3 regions of the Bacillus sp. 05T21 genome follow, and region 3 is predicted to be linked to each of the others. Evidence: riboswitches for the same ligand, from Rfam matches in the RefSeq annotation. Region 3 holds a riboswitch; each other region holds the start of a gene.
The links. A riboswitch is a leader RNA that binds a small molecule or an ion and turns the genes downstream of it on or off. The one in region 3 is predicted to bind S-adenosylmethionine.
Positions count from the first base shown of each region.

Region 1 (7,852 bases), on a different contig from region 3:
CCATGGACCATGCGTATATAATTAATAACTTTCTATCACCTACCCTATCAGAGATTCTTCCAACTAACGGATATACTAGAGCTGAAGTTAAGGCAAATAAGCCGTACGCCCAGCCAAATTGCGAGAAACTATTTCCTACATTTCGAAGCAATAGTATATAAAAAGGAAATACCATACTACCCGCCATCATAATAATGCTTTGTGAGGCTACAAATCTTCTATATGTCATTTGCTATACTCCTTATAAAATAAATTCACAAACCTTTCCTCTGGGTCTACTTCCTTCTTCTTCTGAAGGAATTCTTCTATGCGAGGATACGCTTTCTTTAGTTGCTCCTTTTCCGGATAAGAATAATACGGTAAATAATAACTTCCATTATGCTTTAACGTAACATCAATCATCTTTTGAATGACCACTTTTGTTTTCTTTATTTCATCTTCAGAACGCCCTTGATTAATTAGAAGCACAAGCGCAAACATATCATCTTTCGCATAAGATAGCACCGCATTCTCATTCTTTTCTACATAGCGGATTGTGATGTTAAGAAGGTTTAATTCCTCTTCATTTAAAACACTTCGCAAATCATCTATATACTCTGCAAAACCATCTATCGGTACAAAGTACTCTTGTAAAACTTCGGTCAAGTTTGGATTATCGTATTCCATAAAAGCACTATCAGATCTCATTACGTTATTTCGAGTTTCGTACTTACCATCTGTACGTTCAAAATAACTTCTTTGTATATCCCAAAATGCGCCCTTTCCCCAGTCACTATAACGTGATAACCCAAGTAAGAATTTCGGCGCAGCTATAATATTTTCTTCTTTTAATTTGCTGTACTCTCCCAGCTTCTGTTGATCTTCTGCCAGTACATAATCTGTCACATACATTTCTTTTAAAAATGAATTTGGGGCAACAGAAATACGTGCTAAATGCATACGTATATTCTCGTCCCTTCGCACTTTATTCTTAAAGTATGAAGAGTATTCTTTATAATCTAGTACCTTCGTGTCCGTTTCATACAATTCATCGTTTGTTAACTGTAGCGTCACATCTAAAATCACACCAAATAATCCATATCCTCCAATTACATACGGAAACAAGTCAGCATTTTCTTCTCTATTTACATTACGCACCGTACCATCTGCCATTAACAATCTGAACGACTCTACTGTATCAATCAATGCTTCATGACGAATATCACGCCCATGTACATTTACACTTAATGAACCACCAACAGTAAAAATATTTTGAGATTGCATCACTTGAACTGCAAGACCATATGGATTGATTTTCTTTTGAATGTCATTCCATGTGACACCACTTTGCACCCTAATCCTCTTCTTCTCCGGATCGAATTCTAATATTTCATTATATCCTTTCATATCAAGCATCGTACCGTTCGGATAATACGTCTGTCCGCCTTGGCTATGTTGCATACCTGCAATAGAAATCTTCTCTCCAGAAACAGTTGCATCTTGTACTAACTTTTTTAATGAACTTTCATCCTCAGCATTTTCAACACGTTTAATTTTCGTTGGAAGCAACTTCCCTACATCACTCATAATAGGATGATCCAGTTGCTCTTTGTATGTATATATAGAAGTCGCGAGCAACACTGTATACGCTACAATAACAACTACTATCTTTCTTTTTTCCAAATGGCACTCTCCTCGTTTGAAATTCTAATCTCACTAGTACTTCTCTCTATTCTTATTGTACCTACTTTCTTAAAAGGAAAATACTACACTGTAAAAAAGAACTAGCTTTCTTTTACTTATTATGAAGTGAAACTATAAGCATGATTTAAAAAATATTTAAATATGATGTAGAGGAAAATAACTTAATTCAGGAGGTCGCTATGAAAGCAATTATTTGCACAAAATACGGGCCACCTAACGTTCTCAAGCTTCAAGACGTAAAGAAACCCACTCCTAAAAAGAATGAAGTGTTAGTTAAGATTCACGCAACAAGTGTAACAACTGGAGATTGTAGAATGCGAAGCTTTACTAGTCCCCTTTTATTTTGGATTCCTATGCGAATTGTATTAGGTTTTAGGAAACCGAGAAAGCCTATACTCGGTGTAGAGTTATCTGGTGAAATTGAGGAAGTAGGAACAGATGTAACTCAATTCAAAAAGGGGGATCACATCTTTGCATTAACAGGACTTAACGTTGGTGGTTATGCTGAATACACATGTGTACATGAAAGCGGATTGATAGCATTAAAACCTACCAATGTGACGTATGATGAAGCTGCAGTTATTCCTTTCGGCGGAACTTCAGCATTACATTTTTTGAGAAAAGGACACATAAAAAAAGGACAGCAAGTACTTATATATGGCGCTTCCGGATCAGTAGGTACTGCCGCTGTACAACTTGCTAAATATTTCGGCGCGACTGTTACAGCTGTTTGTAGTAATTCAAATTTTGAGCTAGTGCAATCTTTAGGGGCTGATAACGTAATTGATTATATGAAAGAAGATTTTGCTGAACGAGGCGAACGCTACGATATTATATTTGATGCAGTTGGAAAGTATAAAAAATCCCTTTGTGAAAGAGCGTTAACGCCTAATGGAAAATACGTATCTGTTAATGGAACAATGGCAAAGGTCAGTAAAGACGATATGAACCTATTAAAACAACTAGCTGAAACAGAAAAGCTAAAACCTGTTATTGATAGAACTTACCGATTGGAAGAAGTTTCAGAAGCTCATACGTATGTAGAGATGGGACATAAGAAAGGCAATGTTTCGATTACCTTAAAATAAAATATATTCAGAAAATAACATTGACAATTCCTTTTGTAAGATTTACTATTAGTACCATATTTAAAAACTACATACACATACTCTTATCAAGAGTGGCGGAGGGACTGGCCCGATGATGCCCGGCAACCGAGCTTATAACGTATAAGCTAAGGTGCTAATTCCTGCAGAACGATTTTCGTTTTGGAAGATAAGAGAGGAACCTATTTCGTCTATTCGGCACCTCTCTTATTTTTGAGAGGTGCTTTTTATTTTGGAACGTATATTAAGGGGGAATTATAGATGAAAAAGATATTATTAAGTATTGTAAGTGGAGCTGTATTATTGTTAGGCGCATGTGGTGCTAATTCGGATAAAGAGGTAAAAGCATTAGATGAGAAAAAGATTACAGTTGGTGTAACAGGCGGACCGCATGAACAAATTTTTGAAAAGGTGAAAGAAGTTGCAGCAAAAGATGGCCTCCAAATCGATATAAAGGTATTTAATGATTATGTAGCACCAAACGTATCTTTAGATGAAAAAAGCCTCGATGTAAATAGCTACCAAACAAAATCTTATTTAGACGTATTTAAAGCTGAACGTAATATGAAATTAACTGAAGTATTTTCCACAGTAACATTCCCTATGGGTATATACTCTAAAAACTTAAAAGATGTAAAAGAATTAAAAGAGGGCGACGCAATTGCTGTCCCAAATGACCCAACAAATGAGTTGCGTGCTTTAAAGCTATTTGAAAAAGCAGGTGTTTTAAAAGTTGATCCAAAAGCTACAGAAAAAGCGACTGCAAAAGATGTAATTGAAAATCCGAAAAATTTAAAGATTGTTGAATTAGAGGCATCTCAATTACCAACGCAGCTAAGTGAAGTGAAGGCAGCTGCGATTAATACAAACTTTGCATTAGGTGCAAAATTAAGTCCAGCAAAAGATTCTATTTTCCGCGAGGGAAAAGATTCACCATATGTGAACTGGGTCGTTGTTCGTACTGAAAATAAAGATGATGCTGTTGTAAATAAATTAAAGAAAGCTTATCAATCTAAAGAAGTAAAAGATTTCATTGAGAAAAAATTCGATGGTTCTGTTTTACCGTCTTGGTAGGAGCTGACTATAATGATTGAATTAAAAAACATCTCCAAAGTATTTTCAACAAAAAAAGGGAATGTTGAGGCCCTTAAACCAACTTCCCTTAAAGTAAAAAAGGGTGAAGTATTTGGAATCATCGGATATAGCGGCGCTGGTAAAAGTACATTAATTCGTTGTGTAAATTTATTAGAAAAACCAACGACAGGAAATATCATTATAAACGAACAAGATTTAACAACCTTATCGACGAAAGAACTCGCAAAAGCGAGACAAAAAATCGGCATGATTTTTCAAGGATTCAATTTACTTAAAACCGTTACCGTTTATGAAAACATCGCACTACCCTTACGCCTATCTGGTCTTCCCAAAAATGAAATTGCAAAAAGGGTAGAAAAGTATTTACGCATTGTTGATCTCTTTAATAAAAAAGATGCCTATCCAAGTGAATTATCTGGTGGTCAAAAACAACGTGTAGCAATCGCTCGCGCACTATCTCATGAGCCAGAAGTTTTATTAAGTGATGAAGCAACGAGCGCATTAGATCCGGAAACGACCGATTCTATTCTTGATTTATTATTAAAGATCAACGAAGAAATCGGAATTACGATTTTGCTAATTACACACGAAATGAATGTCATCCAGCGTATTTGTGACCAAGTTGCTGTAATGGAACATGGATCTGTCGTTGAAAGTGGAACAGTGAAGGACATTTTTACAGATCCACAACATGTAACAACGAAGAAATTTGTAAATAGCGCGTTTGCAGCTAAAATTCCAGAAGAGGTACAGAAAGAACTACAAAGCACCGGGGAAATCGTAACACTTTCATTTATAGGAACCGCTTCAGGAGAACCAGCGTTAGCTGTCGCTACAAAACGTTTCCACGTATATCCTAATATTTTATCAGGCAATATTACGCAGTTAAAACATGAGGCATATGGGAAACTGGTCGTTCATATGCAAGGTGAAAAAAGTGAAGTACACCGTGCCTTATCATTTTTACAAGAACAAGGAATTATCGTAGAAGGAGGTAGAACAGATTATGGGAAACAAGTCCTTTTTGGATGAGTGGGGTAACGTAATATGGGAAGCAACAATTCAAACCTTTCAAATGACATCTATTTCACTACTTATCTCTATTCTTATTGCATTACCACTCGGCGTCACACTTGTTTTAACGAGACCTGGTGGACAGCGAGAAAATAAAATTATCTATCCTATTCTTAATACAGTTATTAATATCATTCGTTCTCTTCCATTTATCATTCTATTATTCTTCATTTTACCTTTTACAAAGTTTCTAATGGGAACGTCCATTGGCGTACAAGGTGTTATCGTACCACTTGTTGTCTTCACAGCCCCTTACATTGCCCGTTTAATGGAAACTGCTTTATTAGAAGTGGACCGTGGTGTCATTGAAGCATATCAAGCAATGGGAGTCTCTACTTTAAAAATCATTTGGCACGTTATGATTAAAGAAGCTCGCCCGTCTCTCGTACTTGGATTAACAATCGCAACGATCGGCTTAATCGGTGCAACAGCAATGGCTGGACTTGTAGGTGCTGGCGGCCTTGGTGATTTAGCATATCGATTCGGGCATTTACGCTACGAACCTGAAGTAATGTATGCAACAGTCTTTATTTTGATTATCCTCGTTCAAGGATTACAGTCATTAGGGAATGGTATAGCACGAAGATTGAAGAAAGATTAAAAAGAAGGTATCTCACTGAAATGAGATACCTTCTTTTTAATTATAAAATTATCTCTTAAATCCACCTTCTGAATGAATAACTTGCCCTGTAATCCATTCGGCTTCTTCGCTCACTAAAAACTTAATAAGCCTTGCTGCATCCCTCGGCTCACCAATTCTCCCAAAAGGAAACATCGGTCTTAATCCTTGCTTTATCTCCTCAGTCATCCATCCTGTACTAGTTGGACCTGGATTAATTGCATTCACTGTTATCCCTAAATGGGCCACTTCCGCTGATAACGTACTAGTAAGAGCGTCAATTGCTCCCTTCGTTGTTGCATACGCTAATTCTCCTGCCATAGGTCCTTTAAATTGTCCCGACGTCATATTCACAATTCTACCACCAGATTTCTTATCAAACCTTTGGGCAAATTGACTACTTAACAATGTAGTCGCACGAACATTTACCATGTAGTGCTTATCTAGTTCTTCAGCAGTCAAATTAGAGAAATCATTATTTGTAGAATATGCTGCATTATTAATTAATATATGAGGGTACCCTAATTGTTCAGTAACTTTATTTATAAGCTGATTTGATGCATCATTCTGAGTTAGATCTAACTCCATGCTCGATACTTTGACACCGTTTTGTATCAACTTTTCTTTTAATTGTATTTGTTCATTTTTATCAACGCCCCAAGGCATCTCTTTATCGTATTCTGTCCAATACGTAAAAAATATATCGTATCCAGCCTCTGCTAACTCCGTGCAAATAGCTGCTCCTATACCGTCTAGACGACTAACACCTGTAACAACAGCTACTTTATTTTTCAATTGATTCATCATATACTCCTCCAAGTTTAAAGGACGCATATTTTATATAAGAGATATAAATTTCCCCACATAGGCATCTACCCTTACAAAGGGGATGTACAAGCTAAATATGCAGTCCTTGAATGATTTACAGATAGCTAAATAAACCCTCACTTACGAGAGAAAAATTCATCTATCTAATTTCTAATCATTACAAGTTCATCCACATATCTACTCTTTGCCTCCTTTTGATATATCTCCATTATTAGTCTACCAAAATAGATGAAATGTTACAAAAAATAAAACAATTACTCCTAACCTATTTTTGTTCACATTTCCTCCATTGTGAATTTATTCACAATGGATATATAATAAACATGTAAATACAATACATTGGAGGGATTTCAATGGTTATCAATTTTTTAAGAACTGATAAACGCGCTACTTTCATATTATTATTTTTACGACTTTACATAGGATATGCATGGCTCGCTGCTGGAATAGGAAAAGTTTTTGGACAGTCTTTTGATGCAAGTGGTTTTCTAAAAGGAGCTATCGCTCAAGCATCAGGTGACCACCCTGCAGTACAAGGTTGGTGGGCAGATTTTCTTCAACATTTTGTTCTTCCAAACGCAGACCTATTTAGCTTTTTAGTTCAATGGGGAGAAATTTTAGTAGGGCTAGGTTTGATTTTAGGTGGATTAACAAAAACAGCTGCATTTTTCGGCATCATAATGAACCTTTCATTTTTATTAAGCGGAACTGTTAGTGTAAACCCAAACCTGCTTATTTTAACTATGTTCATTTTAGTTGCAGGACATAATGCTGGACGTATTGGATTAGATGGTTATGTTTTCTCAAAACTTTTCAAAAAAAATAACCGTGAAGCATATAAATTAAGTAAAACTGCATAAGAATAGTTCATCTTTTAAATATAAATAAGGAAAGAGCCTACATTCAGGCTCTTTTCTCATTTACACCAAAACATTTCACAGTTTGCCTTATCCGAAATGTGAAACTCAATCATATATAACCGAATAAATGTGTACGACTTTATTTCAAGCACCTAAAAAGCTTAAAGACTACAACAAGCCATTATAAAACCCTAAATTCTTTCATACTTTCTCCAAGAATATAGTGTGAAAACCACATCAAATTCTGCTTCATAATAGCCACATTAATTCTTGGCTGGTCAGAACTATATGCCATTCCTTTAAAAATAATTAATTCTGTATCAACTTCCATATCCCTTAACCCTTGATATAGCTCATATGCATTGGAAGTTGGAATCCTTGCATCCTTTTCGCCATGTTGGATTAAGGTAGGCGTACAGGCTGATTTAATATATGTCATTGGCGATGTTTTTGTATATATATCTGGATCATTCCATGGAGTATTTCCTAAATGCATTCTAATAAAGTAAGGGATATCTGTATTTACATAATGGGTACTCCAGTTAGTAATTCCGCCCCCAACTGAAATAGCTTTAAATCTATTACTA
Region 1 is NZ_JBFTMD010000019.1:71,043-78,894, forward strand. It holds gene AC1DKZ_RS24570 (MFS transporter) at 1-229, opposite strand, end outside; gene AC1DKZ_RS24575 (FAD-binding protein) at 226-1,662, opposite strand; gene AC1DKZ_RS24580 (NAD(P)-dependent alcohol dehydrogenase) at 1,863-2,771, shown strand; SAM riboswitch class I at 2,852-2,965, shown strand; gene AC1DKZ_RS24585 (MetQ/NlpA family ABC transporter substrate-binding protein) at 3,051-3,863, shown strand; gene AC1DKZ_RS24590 (methionine ABC transporter ATP-binding protein) at 3,876-4,916, shown strand; gene AC1DKZ_RS24595 (methionine ABC transporter permease) at 4,891-5,559, shown strand; gene AC1DKZ_RS24600 (SDR family oxidoreductase) at 5,608-6,384, opposite strand; gene AC1DKZ_RS24605 (DoxX family membrane protein) at 6,759-7,265, shown strand; gene AC1DKZ_RS24610 (S9 family peptidase) at 7,447-7,852, opposite strand, start outside.
Region 1: it holds a riboswitch for S-adenosylmethionine, as region 3 does, so the genes downstream of both, AC1DKZ_RS24585 (MetQ/NlpA family ABC transporter substrate-binding protein) here and metK (methionine adenosyltransferase) in region 3, are expected to answer to the same signal.

Region 2 (7,852 bases), on a different contig from region 3:
AAGGTAATTCGTACAAAAATAAAAATCGGTATGCGTATATTAGAAGAGCTACCGAATCCGATTCAGCAATCAGCTAAGCACGCACTAAATATTTTGCAAGAGGAGCTCTCCTCTTATGCTGAAGAACAACCGCAACCTGAGAGTAATTTAAAAAGCATCATAATTGAATAACTATACCCTTGTAGAAAGCCTTTTCTTATAGGCTTTCTATCCCTTTATTGGAGCTGATATAAGTTGATAAACACATCTTCAACAAGACATTTCACCACTAATATAATCTGGCTAATCCCCCTTCTATTCTTTTTTCATAACCTTGAAGAAGCTTTCCAAATGCCACAATATATCGCTAATCGATTTTCGATCCATTTTATAACTAACAAACAATTTTTCATTGCAATTTCCATATTAACAACCTTCGTCTTACTCATAGTCATTCTATATCAATTAAGCATCATATCTTCTATTTACTTGATCATTTTTATACAGGGCTGTATCTTCTTTAACACCGTTCAACATATTATCTTGTATTTCATTTATCGTTCTTATAATCCAGGAGTAATCTCAGCATCTATCATTATCCTATTTTCTCTTTTCTTATTTTCATCAAAGAAACTATTAATCCCTAAAAAGAAATTAGCAAGTACACTCATTTTTAGTTTAATCTCTTACCCAATCATAATTTGGATTTCCTTATTATTAGCCAGCTGCTTTAATTAAAAAAAGACCAGGAAAACTCCTGGTCCATCACTCTACTTAACAAACATTGGATTCTATGTTATACAAAATTGGAAGGTACAGAATTAGGGTTTTGTTTGTTAAGTAGATTATATGTTGAACGAGCTAACAGCGGAGGGGTTCCTACTGCTAGTCCGTTAAACTCAATATTATTTTGCGATTTTTGCAAGCTCATCAAGTGAAAGATCTACTGAAATTGAACCATCATTCGTTTCTTTCTTAATTGCATCTGTTACTTCTTTTGAATGATACAATTCAATTACTTTTTTCAGCGTTGGATCATCTTTGTCTTTCGTACGAGCTGCGAAAATATTAATATAGGCCTTTGCATTTTCATTCTTTGGATCTTCTAAGAAAATAGGATCCTTCGCTGGATCTAATCCAGCTTGACCAGCAACACCGTTATTAATAACTGAAGCTGCTACATCTTTTAATACACGAGGTGTTTGCTGTGCGATAACCGGTGTGATTTTTAACTTCTTCGGATTTTCAGCGATACCGCTTGGATCCCCAAATAGACCAAAATCTTTCTTAAGCTTTAATAATCCAGCTGCATCAAGAAGTTTTAATGCACGTGCTTGGTTCGTTGGATCATTCGGAATAGCAATTTCCGAACCATCTGGGATTTCATTTGCTTTCTTATATTTTTCAGAGTATAAGCCCATCGGTGCAATTTGCGTTGTACCAACAGCTGTAATATCTAACTTATGCTCCTTTTTAAATTGCTCTAAGAAAGCGATGTGCTGGAATGAGTTTAGTTCAATATCTCCATCAGCTAACGCTTTGTTGGGTGTTGTGTAATCAGAGAACTCAACCAGTTTAATTTTAATCCCTTCTTTTTCAGCTTTTTTCTTTAAAATTTCCCAAACGTCTCCATCTGTTCCAGTTACACCGACGCGAACTACTTTCTCTTTCGCTCCTGCACCTGTGTCTCCACCTGAGCAGCCGCTTAACGCTGTAATTCCTACGATCGCTGATAATGCAAATGCTAAAATTTTCTTCATTTTCTTTTCCCCTCTTCCTTTTTATGATCTGCGTAAAAAAACTTTCGCAAAGTAGTTCCCTAAATTTTGAGCTACCTGTACAAGAATAATAAGTAAAACGACCGTTACAAACATAACTGACGTATCAAAGCGTTGATAACCATATGTCATTGCTAAGTCACCAAGACCGCCACCACCGACAAGCCCAGCAACTGCAGAAAATTCAATTAAACCAACCGTCATAAACGTGACACCTAAGATCAATGGTGCTAAAGCTTCTGGTACGAGGATTTCAAAAACAATTCTAAGTGGTGAAGCGCCCATTGCTTGTGCTGCTTCAATTACCCCTTTCGGAACGGAAACAAGATTTGTTTCAACCATTCTAGCAATACCAATTGATGCAACTAACGTCATTGGGAAGATTGCTGCAGCCGTTCCAATCGTCGTTCCAATAACACTTCTTGTTAGTGGGCTTAAAGCTACTAAAAAGATAATGAATGGAACCGGACGAATTGTATTAATTATGATATTAAGAATAGAAAAGACCCATTTATTTTCTAAAAAATTTCCTTTTCTCGTTACATACAATAGTAAACCTAGAGGTATACCAAGAATTGTAGCGAATATAAGGGTTACAATTACCATTAAAAGGGTATCCCCCGTCGCATCTAATATGCGAGGCCAAAATATACTCCAATCAACTCGCATGAGCTTCTACCTCCTTCAGCTGCACTTGCAGTCTTAGATGTTGTAATGCTTTTTGAATTTCTTTCTGTTCACCTTGTAGCTCTACAAGAAGATTTCCAAATAGCACATTTTGGAGTTCAATAATATTTCCATAAAGAACATTTACATCGACGTTATAGTTTTTCGCAATATATGATAGTACAGGCTGCCCTGTCTCTTCCCCAGTAAAAGTCAGGCGATAAATCTGACCTCCGTTTTGAATTTTCGCTAGAACACTTTCTGGTAAGTGATCATTAATAACAGAGCGTACAAAATTTTGAGTGGTCTTTGTTTTTGGTTGTGTGAAAACGTCAAACAGTTTTCCTTCTTCAATTACTTTTCCTTTTTCCATAACGGCTACACGGTGACAAATCTCTTTCACAACGTGCATTTCATGTGTAATAAGTAGAATCGTTAAATTGTACTCTCTATTTACCTTCTTTAATAAATTTAAGATTTCTGTCGTTGTTTCCGGATCTAAAGCTGATGTTGCCTCATCACATATGAGAATATCCGGTGATGTCGCAAGTGCTCTTGCAATCCCAACACGCTGCTTTTGCCCACCTGATAACTGTTCTGGATAATAGTTCGCTTTATCTTCTAAACCAACAAATTTTAGTAGTTCATTCACTCTTTCTTTTATCTCATTCTTCGGCAATTTCGCTAACCTTAATGGATAAGCAATGTTCCCAAACACCGTTCTTGAATTAAATAGATTAAAACTTTGGAAAATCATCCCAATTCTTTGTCTTAGTTTCCGTAATTCTTTCGCCGATAATGATGTAATATCTTTATCATCTATTGAAATTGTTCCTGCAGTTGGTCTTTCTAACATATTTACTAAACGTAATAACGTACTCTTTCCAGCACCACTAAATCCGATAATGCCAAAAATTTCGCCCTTTTCAACTGACAGCGTTACATCCTCAACCGCATGAACAGATTGCCCACCTGATTCATATACTTTACTTACATTGTTAAAAGAAATCATTTTCTTCCCTCCTATATGCTGTAAAAACTTGAAGTAGAGCTTTCGAGGTAAAATAAAAAGTGCTCTCCTTCTTATCAGTAATAAAAGATAAGAAGGAGAGCACTTTTATATGTACTCATTCACATCTTCTCATCTTCCAAGCCTTTATAGGCTTGCTGGAGTTAGCACGGTATTAAAAAATCCGTTGCTGAGGTATCGTAGGGCCAGTCCCTCCACCTCTCTGGATAAGAGTGTATCGATTTAATTGTCGTTTAATTAAGTCTTATTATAGAACTCAGAATAATGAGAGTCAATACAATTTTTAGAAAAAACATTAATTATTTCTCTATTTAAATTTTTAAATAAGAAGTAACAATACAATAGTGATTTTTAAAGTTATGTAAAATCCTTCTCACTCATACTTTTAAAAAGGAGAATCTTCTCTACTCATTGAATAACATTATTTGAATATGAAATCGGAGGAAGATAGATATATGAAAACAGCTCTTTTGCTCGTCGACATTCAAAATGATTATTTTCCAAGCGGAATGATGGAATTACGTAATCCAGTAGAAGCAAGTGAATATGCTAGTCAGCTACTACAACATTTTAGAATAAGAAACGAACCTATTTTTCATATCCAACATGTAGCTATAAAAGATAGCGCTACCTTTTTCCTACCCAATACAGAAGGTGTCCATATTCACGAAAATGTCCGTCCACTTAGAGAGGAAACCGTTATCCTTAAACATTATCCAAATAGCTTCCGAGAAACTGATCTTCTAGAACAATTACAACGTTCAGGAATTGAGCACGTCGTAATATGCGGGATGATGACCCATATGTGTATTGATGCTACAGTAAGAGCTGCTTTTGATTTTGGCCTTCACTGTACCGTAATACACGATGCTTGTGCTACAAAAGATCTTTCATTTAAGAATGCTACTATACCAGCTGTTTATATTCATAATACAATTTTGGCGAGTTTAAATGGAGTATACGCAAATATAATGAGTACAGAAGAGTTTTTAGCGACCTAAAAAAAAACACTCCTTTCAGTTAGCAAAGCCGAAAGGAGTGTTCTCTTGTCTAACCATAGATTTTCTTTCAAATTGTATTATACAGGAAATCCTCAAAATGAATACTAAAAAATATGACTAATAAGTCAATTTTTCTCGTTGTTTTGTTTCTATTTACATGTTTATCCCGATATTAATAGGGTTTAGCTAGTTCTAACCACCAAATAGTAATATATGGTAATACCTTTCGATTCAAATTAACTAACTCCTATTATAGAGAGTTTCTCAAAAAGAAGAGATCTTCACAGACTGTGAAGATCTCTTCTACTATTTCTTATAAAGTTTCAGAAGTAGTTTTTGCTTGCATGTGAAGTGCTAAGTAGTCAGGACCACCAGCTTTAGAGTCTGTACCAGACATGTTAAAGCCACCGAATGGTTGGTAACCTACGATTGCACCAGTACATCCACGGTTGAAGTATAAGTTACCAACGTGGAAGTCTTCACGTGCTTTTTCAATATGGTCACGGTTGTTAGTAACAACTGCTCCTGTTAAACCGTATTCTGTATTGTTTGCAATTGCAAGTGCATGATCAAAGTCTTTTGCTTTACAGAATGCTACTACTGGTCCGAAGATTTCTTCTTTCATTAAGCGAGCATCTTCTGCAACGTCAGCAACGATTGTTGGTTGGATGAACCAGCCTTTAGAATCGTCTCCTTCGCCACCTGATACGATTTTACCTTCTTCTTTACCAATTGCAACATAGCTCATTACTTTATCGAATGCAGCTTGGTCATTAACAGGTCCCATGTTAATATCTTTTGCATCTGGGTTACCTACTGTTAATTCTTTTGTTAATTCAACAGCACGATTTAATACATGATCGTATACATCTTCATGGATTACTGCACGAGAACATGCAGAACATTTTTGTCCTGAGAATCCGAATGCTGATGCAACTATAGATTTAGCTGCTAATTCAAGATCTGCCTCTTTATCAACAACGATTGTATCTTTACCGCCCATTTCAGCGATAACACGTTTTAACCAAATTTGTCCCGGGTTTACTTTTGCTGCACGTTCGTAAATACGAATACCTACATCGCGAGATCCAGTAAAGCTAACGAAACGTGTACGAGGGTGATCTACTAAGTAGTCACCAACTTCAGAGCCATTACCTGGAACGAAGTTTACTACGCCAGCTGGTAAACCAGCTTCTTCTAATACTTCCATAAATTTCGCTGCTACTACAGGAGTTGTACTAGCTGGTTTTAGTAATACTGTGTTACCAGAAACTACAGCAGCTGTTGTCATACCTGCCATAATTGCGAATGGGAAGTTCCAAGGAGAAATAATAACACCTACTCCTAATGGAATGTAAGAGAAACGATTATATTCAATTGGACGGCTTTCTACTGGAATACCGTCTTTTAATTTCAACATTTGACGAGCATAATATTCCATAAAGTCGATTGCTTCTGCTGTATCAGCATCTGCCTCATTCCATGGTTTACCTGCTTCTTTTACAAGAATAGCAGAGAACTCATGTTTTCTACGACGAACGATTGCTGCAGCACGGAATAAAATATCTGCACGCATTTCTGGTTTTGACTTTCTCCAAGTTTGGAATGTTGCATCCGCTACTTGCATTGCTTTTTCAGCTAATTCACGGTTTGCTTTTGAAACACGACCAACAAGTTCCTCTTTATTTGCAGGGTTTACAGAAACAATTTTGTCTTCTGTAGTGATTTTTTCTCCCCCGATAATTAATGGATAGTCTTGTCCAAGATAAGATTCTACTTTCTTTAAACCCTCTTCAAACGCTAATTTGTTAGCCTCTACTGAAAAATCTGTAAATGGCTCATGTTTGTATGCTACTACCATCTTTTTAGCCTCCCCTTAGAAAAACGTTTACATTTTACAACATTATTCTACACGATAATTTAGATTTATTCAAATATTCCTAGACTTATATTTTAAAAATTAATAAATTTTTAAAATATAATAAAAAAAAGAGATTCATACATACGTATGAATCTACAAAATATGAGTATATTCCAAAACATTTTTCCCGATTAATAAAATAGTAACTAATAAAAATAAAGTCCTTACATATCCAACACCTTTTTGAACCGCAAACTTCGATCCAAAATAAGCACCTAAAATCATTGATAAGCCCATAATTATACCGTATTCAAAATGAATCACATCTAAAAATAAAAAAGTAATTAAAGATACGATATTACTAACGAAGTTCAAAAGTTTTCCAGATGCTGCCGCTTGAATAAAATCCAAACCAATTAATAAAAATGCAAAAATTAAAAAGGATCCTGTCCCTGGTCCAAAAAATCCATCATAAAATCCTATCATTAAAATAACAAAGAAAAACATTAATGTTTTTCCTTTTGTCATCTTTTTATAGGTAGATGCACTTCCCCAATCTTTTTTCGCAATAATATAAATGGCAATAAAAACCAACATTACGAGCACTAGTGGACGCAAAATATCAGGCGGAATAAACTTTACTACTAAAGCCCCTGCGACTGCTCCAATAATAGTTAACGGGATTAACTTTCCTACAATCCGAAAATTCACCTTACCTGATCGAATAAAATAAATTGTGCTCGTAAGCGTCCCCATCGTTGCAGCTAATTTATTCGTTGCGATTGCCGAAGCTGGTGATAAACCAACAAACATAAGTGCAGGAAGCGAAATTAACCCTCCCCCTCCAACAACCGAATCAATAAAAGCAGCTAAAAATCCGAATGCAATTAATAAAATAATGACTTGAAAGCTTAGTTCTTCCATGAATTTGCCCCTTACCCCTTTATTTGTAACATTTAAAATTATAACAAAATTTTTCAAGAAAAAGAGCTGTTCCTTTATGGAACAGCTCTCATCTTTAATCTAAAATTTTCACAAACGGTTCATCTTGCTTCGCTTCACGTATAATAATTGCTTCTGGGCGTTCTACAGATTTAATTGTTACTTGTACTTTCATATAATTCGGGAAGTATTCCATAACAAGTCCAGCTACATATTGTGTAAAACCAATCACTTCAGCTTTCCCATTGAATTGGACAGGAATATCGAGCTTCATTTCTCTTAATTCATCATCTCTATACATTCCAGTACCGATAACAGCTGTATAATCTCCTTGGAAATACTCACTTAATTTTGCTTTAAAGTTTGACACCCTCGCAAGATCTTCACGTTTATTATCCGATTTCGCTTGTTCAGACGGGAATAAATAGTATTTCTCATTGATCGGCTTCCAATCCTCAACCGTTTCACTGCCTTTTTCTACCTTAGCATAAGAAACAAAATTCCCTGGTACAAGCGAAGACTTTGGACCTTGACGATAAATCGCAAATGTAACCGGAATATTTTTTATTTCAGGCTTTTTTTGCTGCATTACTTT
Region 2 is NZ_JBFTMD010000031.1:16,949-24,800, forward strand. It holds gene AC1DKZ_RS28815 (DUF3926 domain-containing protein) at 1-171, shown strand, start outside; gene AC1DKZ_RS28820 (HXXEE domain-containing protein) at 235-717, shown strand; gene AC1DKZ_RS28825 (MetQ/NlpA family ABC transporter substrate-binding protein) at 885-1,739, opposite strand; gene AC1DKZ_RS28830 (methionine ABC transporter permease) at 1,761-2,426, opposite strand; gene AC1DKZ_RS28835 (methionine ABC transporter ATP-binding protein) at 2,416-3,435, opposite strand; SAM riboswitch class I at 3,562-3,666, opposite strand; gene AC1DKZ_RS28840 (cysteine hydrolase family protein) at 3,909-4,454, shown strand; gene pruA (L-glutamate gamma-semialdehyde dehydrogenase) at 4,768-6,315, opposite strand; gene AC1DKZ_RS28850 (TSUP family transporter) at 6,469-7,239, opposite strand; gene AC1DKZ_RS28855 (CamS family sex pheromone protein) at 7,334-7,852, opposite strand, start outside.
Region 2: it holds a riboswitch for S-adenosylmethionine, as region 3 does, so the genes downstream of both, AC1DKZ_RS28835 (methionine ABC transporter ATP-binding protein) here and metK (methionine adenosyltransferase) in region 3, are expected to answer to the same signal.

Region 3 (7,852 bases):
ATGAGTGAGTATTTATGCCTACCATAATCATTGTCGATATGGCAATGGATTTCTCCTGTAATAAATGATTAAGTTATTGTTCTATTTCTTTTAAGGCTGGCATGTTTGGTAATCCTCCTTAAGATAGTTCTTACTTTGTTAGTTGTTTTTGTTTTTTTATGGAAAAATAAGAAGCGGATAGGAAACAAATAAAACCTAGAATCCAGCCAATAGAAGGAGAATAGGGAAGTATATGTTGTAATACCATTCCGCTGGAAATAAAAAAGCTACCTAATAGACATAAGAAAATGAGATATCGCTGTAGTTTGAACATCAGTGATACACCCTCCTTTATCACGCATTAACTGCCCGTAAAAGCCTGATTGGCGAGGGCTAATAATCAGAGGGGGATGGATACCTCCCTGATTAAAGTTTCACTTTATCACATATATTTTATAGTAGTCTTAATTTTCTGCATATAAGATTCAAGAAAAATGGTGGTACAATATATAAATGATACGAGAAGAGAGGATGTAGGTTAACACATGTACGTTACTGTAACAGAAGCAGCATATAAAAAGATTATGGATACGATTCCAAGTGAAACGAAATATATAAAGTTATTTTATGATAATGAAGGTTGCGGTTGTGTTATGAGCGGGATTATTGATTTAGTAGCCGTTTCAGAGAAAGATGAGCGCGATGTAGATATCGAATCAAGCGTACTAAACTTTATTGCAGATCGCACAAAGCTTGTATTTATGGATGATAAATTAACAGTTGATTGGCATGAAGTTGGAGGGACTTTCCAGCTGAAGAGCCCAAGCCAGTTTTATAATCCGAATATGAAGTTACATGTTCGAGTATAATGAAGAGAGAAGGAGTATATAATATGCTCCTTTTTCTTATGGATTTTTTCACATAATGAAATGTACATATAGTTGAATTTTCTGTATAATTCTCTTTGCGGAGGGGGTTGCGCATGAAAAGATGGGGAATTGAGTTATTAATTTTAAGTGTCGTTATTATTTGGGGGATTAACTATACGATTGCGAAATATGGACTTTTAGAATTTACAGCAATTGAGTTTACTGCAGTTCGAATGATGACAGCAGCACCACTACTGTTATTACTTACGTTCTTTATCGAAAAGTCACTTTATATGGAGCGAAAAGATATACCAAGATTAATCATCGTTAGCGTTGTAGGTATTGTACTGTATCAAACGTTATTTATGGAAACTGTAAAATACACATCCGCTACAAATGCTTCTTTACTCATATCTATTTCACCTATTTTTACAACTTTATTTGCGATTTTCTTGAAACAAGAAAAATTCTCTTCTCGAAAGTTAGTTGGTTCCATGATTGCCTTTATTGGTGCTACATTAGTTTTAGTAGCGGGGCATTCACTCGCTAGTTCTTTCTATGGAAATGGGATTGGACTTATTACATCAATATGTTGGGGACTTTATCCCGTTTTAGCAGGGCCGCTTATTAAAAAATACTCAGCATTACGTGTTACTGCATGGTCGACATTAGTTGGAGCGATTCCGCTTTTATTGTTAAGTGGTCCACATGTATTTGTCATGCCATTTCACATTACACACGGAATGACACTATTTGCTTTACTATATTCTATTTTCTTTGTAACAGTATTCGGTTTAGTCATGTGGTATGTTGGTGTTCAAAAAATTGGTGCGTCACATACGATGGTATATATGTATATTACGCCGCTTGTAGCTGTTTTATTTGCAGCTGTATGGGCAAATGAATATGTATCGTTTCAACAAATAATCGGTGGAATCATCATTTTCTTCGGTTTATGGTTTGTGAAATCAGAGAAAGTAGAAGCTAATTCTATCGTGCAAGAACCTATATCAAAATAGGAAAACAGATCATTTATGATCTGCTTTCCTATTTTTTTATTTTTGGTAAAAATACGAGGAATAAAATGGAAGTAATAAGTGGGATTAAATTAAGAAAAGGAATACGGAAGAGTGTAATAAGAATAATACCTGGAAGAAGAACACCGAGGACAGCATAGAAAATACTATGTTTTTTCATGTACCAATATAATGAAAGTCCAATAAGTGCAGGAACAATGAGATGAATGAGAGCCATTAAAAAATAAATCATTAGACGCCCCCTTTATTAATGTGCTTATTACATCATATCCGTATGTTCATAGATTGATATCAATTTTTTCATAATTGGACGAAAATGTTTTGAAAAACGTCACATTTATGAGGGATTCTATATTAGAAATCTTGTATAATATTATTTCCTAAAAGCATTTAAAAAACATAAACATACTGTTTATGTTTTTTAAATTTGAGTGAAATGAATTTTTAGTAGTATGGACTCGAAAGAAATGAGTTATATAGCTTTGGTTGGATAGATAAAAACTATTGAAGGGGAGTACAATATGATTAGTATGTCATTAAGGTCGTTTAAAATTCAATCGTATTATCTACTAGGTATTCTGTTATTAGGCTGGATGTTAACACCGTTTTCAGCACATTTTCTAGGTGCTGGAATTGGACTTATTGTAAGCATGTATTGTGTTTGGATTTTAGGAAGGCGTATCGAAAAGCTTGGAGATAGTATAGTAAAGAAGACGAAAGCGCCGACGCTTGGTATGTTTAATCGCTTTGCAGCTGCAATTTTGGGTGCTATTATTATGTACGAAATTGAGCATCATATGGTAATGTGGGCATTTGCAGTAGGTATTCTGGGTGGTTATTTCTTAATCGTTATTAATTTAGGTTATTATAGTATGAAGGATGAAGAAGAATTAACAAAGGGTTAAAAGAGCTAAAAGAGCTAAAAGAGCCTCTTTTTAGATGGAATAGAGGATCCAGCGGTGGATAGAAGCGGTTAGGGCCTTTTTTTGTTTCCATGCGGTGTGAAACCAGAAGGATGTAGTGAGTGGGGGAATAGTTTATATGTTCGAAGCCGTGGTTTGTATGTTTGAAAATCCGAGTATATCAATTGAAAATTAGGTTTGGAACTTTTTTAGATGGAATAGAGGATCTGGCGGTGGATAGAAGCGGTCAGATCCTTTTTTAGTCCCATACGGTGTGAAACCAGAAGGATGTAGTGAGTGGGAAAATAGTTTATATGTTCGAAGCCGTGATTTGTATAAATGAAAATCTGGTTACTTAAATTGAAAATTGGCTTACTCTGGAATAAGGGATCCGGCGGTGGATAGTACAACAGGAAGCGTAACTTTGTATAAAATATAGGTTTCCGCTTCCAATAAGTTAATATGAAATCACTTAGTAGTATGACTCTTAGGTTCTTTAAAAAAGTTGGATACAATACAACAAGCTATTCCGATAATTAGAATAATGTATTTTATCGTTTTACTTGTATGCTCAAATAAATTAACGTTAAGCATCACAAGTCCCCAAAACATTTGAATCGCTCCATAACTGAATAAAATTTTTCCTGTACGAGAAAAATTTTTCATGGGCCTCACCCTTTCCTTTATATGTAAATTATATCATATCATAGGAAACTACAAATGAATGATTATAAAAAGAATTTTCTGTAAATTTATGGGTATTGGTATGCAATAGATGAAGAGATTAAAGTTTCACTTTATATAAGATATAGAAAGAAGCTTACGTTTTTAACGTAAGCTTCTTTTTTATGTAAGTGTGTGTAACCGTTAAGCCGCATTGGGTTTTGTCGGTGAGTACGCGGAACTTTACGGTTACACGACACTTATTCATATGAGTAAAAGGGTTATTCCAACAGAAAATTTGTAATTAAGCGATTGGACCGCCTAAGTTAATAATAGCTTCAGAAACGCTATCGAATTTTTTGAAGTTTTCTTTAAATTCGTTTGCAAGCTCAATTGCTTTCGCTTTGTAAGCATCTTTATCAGCCCAAGTTTGTTCAGGCATTAATACTTCATCAGGTACACCTGGAACATGACGAGGTACTTCAAGGCCAAAGATGTCGTGTTTTGCAGTTTCGGCTTTAGCAAGTTCACCGCTTAGTGCTGCTTGAATCATTGCACGAGTGTAACCTAAGTTCATACGTTTACCAACGCCGTATTCGCCACCAGTCCAGCCAGTGTTTACTAAGAATACTTTCGCATCATGTTTCTCGATTTTTTCACCAAGCATTTCAGCATAACGAGATGCATCAAGCGGTAAGAACGGTGAACCGAAGCAAGTAGAGAATGTAGCTTGCGGAGATGTAACACCGCGCTCTGTTCCTGCTAGCTTACTAGTGTAACCGCTTAAGAAATGGTACATAGCTTGCTCTTTTGATAACTTGCTGATTGGAGGCAATACGCCAGATGCATCAGCAGTTAAGAAAATAATTGTATTTGGATGTCCTGCAACACTTGGCAGTACGATATTGTCAATCGCATGCATAGGGTATGCAGCACGTGTATTTTCTGTTAAAGTAGTATCGTTATAGTCAGCGATGCGTGTTTGACCATCAATGACAACGTTTTCTAAAACTGAACCAAATTTGATTGCATCGAAGATTTGTGGTTCTTTCTCATGAGAAAGGTTTACACATTTTGCATAGCAACCGCCTTCAATATTGAATACGCCGTTATCAGACCAACCGTGCTCATCGTCACCGATTAATTTACGGTTTGGATCAGCAGATAATGTTGTTTTGCCTGTTCCAGATAAACCGAAGAATAGTGCTACGTCGCCTTCTTCGCCTACGTTTGAAGAGCAGTGCATAGAAAGAATGTCTTGTTCAGGTAGTAAGAAGTTCATAATAGAGAAGATTGATTTTTTCATTTCTCCAGCATATTCTGTACCACCGATTAGTACGATACGTTTTTCGAATGAAACCATAATGAATGCTTCAGAATTTGTACCGTCAATTGCTGGATCTGCTTTGAAGTTTGGTGCAGAAACAATTGTGAACTCTGATTCGTGAGTTGCTAATTCTTCTTCATTTGGACGAATAAACAATTGATGTACGAACAAATTATGCCATGCATATTCGTTAACAACTTGAATTGGTAGGCGATAGTTGCGATCAGCGCCAGCAAATCCTTTGAAGATGAATAACTCTTCTTTTTCTTTTAAGTATTCTAAAACTTTTATATATAATTTATTAAAATGTTCTTCAGAGATCGGTTGGTTCACGGCTCCCCAAGCAATTTTGTCAGCAACCGATGCTTCCTTCACAATAAATTTATCTTTAGGAGAACGTCCTGTGTATTTTCCTGTTGAAGCAGAAACGGCACCAGTAGAAGTTAATTTCCCTTCGTTTCGCATTAATACTTTTTCCACTAATTGCGGAACACTTAATTGAATCTGTGCATTGCTTCCGTTCAATAATTCATGTAAACCAATTTGGACATTCACAGTACTCATATTTATATACCATCCTTTTCATTTAATGAAATATTTCTCGTAATCCCCATCAATAGTATAACACAATTATATAAATAATGTATACTATTTATTTATTTTTGTTTGTGTGAATGTATCATTTCCCTATTAATATTTCATTCTATGGGTATTGAGAAAAACTTTCAGGAAAATGTGAATATTAATTGACAAATGAATATCATTTCTTTAGTATAGGTTGGGACGGATACTCTCTTATCCCGAGCTGGCGGAGGGACAGGCCCGATGAAGCCCAGCAACCTCACTTGTAGTGGTAAATACAGGTGAATAGGTGCTAAAACCTGTGCGAGGCTAACGGTCTCGAACGATAAGAGCAAAGGGCAAAAAGCAGTATGCAAGTAGCAAATTAAACCTTTCCTCTATGTTAAGTAGGAAAGGTTTTTCTGTATGCTTGTGTGGGAGAATAAATGTATGTCGCAGTTTGTGGCAAATTAAGGATGAGTTCCGTACAATATATACAATTACTGTAGGGAGGTTTACCACATGACAAAAAAACGTCATCTGTTCACATCTGAGTCTGTAACTGAAGGACATCCAGATAAAATTTGTGACCAAATTTCTGATTCAATTTTAGATGCGATCTTAGCAAAGGACGCAAATGCACGTGTAGCTTGTGAAACAACTGTAACAACTGGTTTAGTATTGGTAGCGGGGGAAATTACGACTTCTACTTACGTAGATATTCCAAAAATCGTTCGTGAAACAATTCAAGGCATTGGTTACACACGCGCAAAATACGGATTCGATGCAGAAACTTGTGCAGTTTTAACATCTATCGATGAGCAATCTGCTGACATCGCTATGGGTGTTGACCAAGCACTAGAAGCACGCGAAGGTCTAATGACTGACGCTGAGATTGAGGCAATTGGTGCGGGAGACCAAGGTTTAATGTTTGGCTTCGCATGTAATGAAACACAAGAATTAATGCCACTTCCAATCTCGCTTGCTCACAAATTAGCTCGCCGTTTAACTGAAGTACGTAAAGATGACACATTATCATACTTACGTCCGGATGGAAAAACGCAAGTTACAGTTGAGTATGATGAAAATGGTAAACCTGTACGTGTAGATACAATCGTAATTTCTACACAGCATCATCCAGATGTTACGTGGGAAGAAATCGATCGCGATTTAAAAGAGCATGTAATTAAAGCTGTAGTTCCAGCAGAATTAATGGATGGAGAAACGAAATTCTTCATTAACCCAACTGGCCGCTTCGTAATTGGTGGACCACAAGGTGATGCTGGTTTAACAGGACGTAAAATTATCGTTGATACTTACGGTGGATACGCTCGCCATGGCGGTGGTGCATTCTCTGGTAAAGATGCAACAAAAGTTGACCGCTCTGCAGCATATGCAGCTCGTTATGTTGCGAAAAATATCGTAGCAGCTGGTCTTGCTGACAAAGCAGAAGTACAACTTGCATACGCAATCGGCGTAGCGCAACCAGTATCAATTTCAGTTGATACATTTGGCACTGGTAAAGTATCTGAAGACGTACTAGTAGAACTAGTTCGTAACAACTTCGATCTTCGCCCAGCTGGTATTATTAAAATGCTAGACTTACGTCGCCCAATTTACAAACAAACAGCAGCTTACGGCCACTTCGGACGTACTGATGTAGATCTTACATGGGAACGTACAGACAAAGCAGCTACTTTAAAAGAGCAAGCTGGTCTATAATATATGAAAAAAAAGCTTTGCGCGTGTCGCAAAGCTTTTTTTATTTGGTTTTATCCCGCATTAACGGGCAGTAAGCCTCCCACCTCAAAATTCGGCTGTAAAGCAAAAAAGTTAGGTAGGAGGCTAACTGCCCGTAAAAGCCCGATTGGTTCAACTAATAATCAGTGGGGAAGAACAAAATCCCCACTGATTAAAGTTTCACTTTATTTACTACTTGAATGCAAGAACTACAATAAACTTCCCCGTCTAGCTCAATATACTTCTTCATATTTGTCATACCACTTGCCGGAAATGGCATATGAATCCACGCTTTTTCATACGTTTGTATTTCCTTTTCACATGATTTACAAAGGATTGGTTTCTTACGGAACATAGACGGTCACCCTTTCAGTTGGCGTGCTTTTCCTGCGCAAAAAGCACTGCTCAGTAAAAATAGCGTTGCGAATATAATACTCACTAATGTAGCGTATGGAATTGCTCCTTTTAGAGAAAAACCGACAGTGATGGAAGCAACAAATAAGAGGATGAATGTTGTTGTTAATTTTTTGTATAGTTCCATAGTGAGTGAACCTCCAAATTATTTTGTAATTTAAAATGAAATCTACTATGTAGAAAATATAAGGGGATTTAAAGAGTTAATGGTGTGTAGTCCAGGCGTATAAGAAGGTATATTTTCCTTTTTGTGGTCGTATATACTTATATTGTATCACGGTGCATCATTGGCTTCATACATAATTGTGTAAAGATATGTATGATAAAATGAAGAAAAGTCTTTAGGAAAGGAAAGATGAA
Region 3 is NZ_JBFTMD010000013.1:30,689-38,540, reverse strand. It holds partial or broken gene AC1DKZ_RS20470 (Nif3-like dinuclear metal center hexameric protein) at 1-68, opposite strand, end outside; gene AC1DKZ_RS20465 (hypothetical protein) at 131-313, opposite strand; gene AC1DKZ_RS20460 (iron-sulfur cluster biosynthesis family protein) at 525-848, shown strand; gene AC1DKZ_RS20455 (DMT family transporter) at 962-1,867, shown strand; gene AC1DKZ_RS20450 (hypothetical protein) at 1,896-2,117, opposite strand; gene AC1DKZ_RS20445 (ATP synthase subunit I) at 2,407-2,790, shown strand; gene AC1DKZ_RS20440 (hypothetical protein) at 3,256-3,453, opposite strand; gene pckA (phosphoenolpyruvate carboxykinase (ATP)) at 3,755-5,341, opposite strand; SAM riboswitch class I at 5,570-5,691, shown strand; gene metK (methionine adenosyltransferase) at 5,861-7,060, shown strand; gene AC1DKZ_RS20425 (hypothetical protein) at 7,251-7,433, opposite strand; gene AC1DKZ_RS20420 (hypothetical protein) at 7,440-7,619, opposite strand.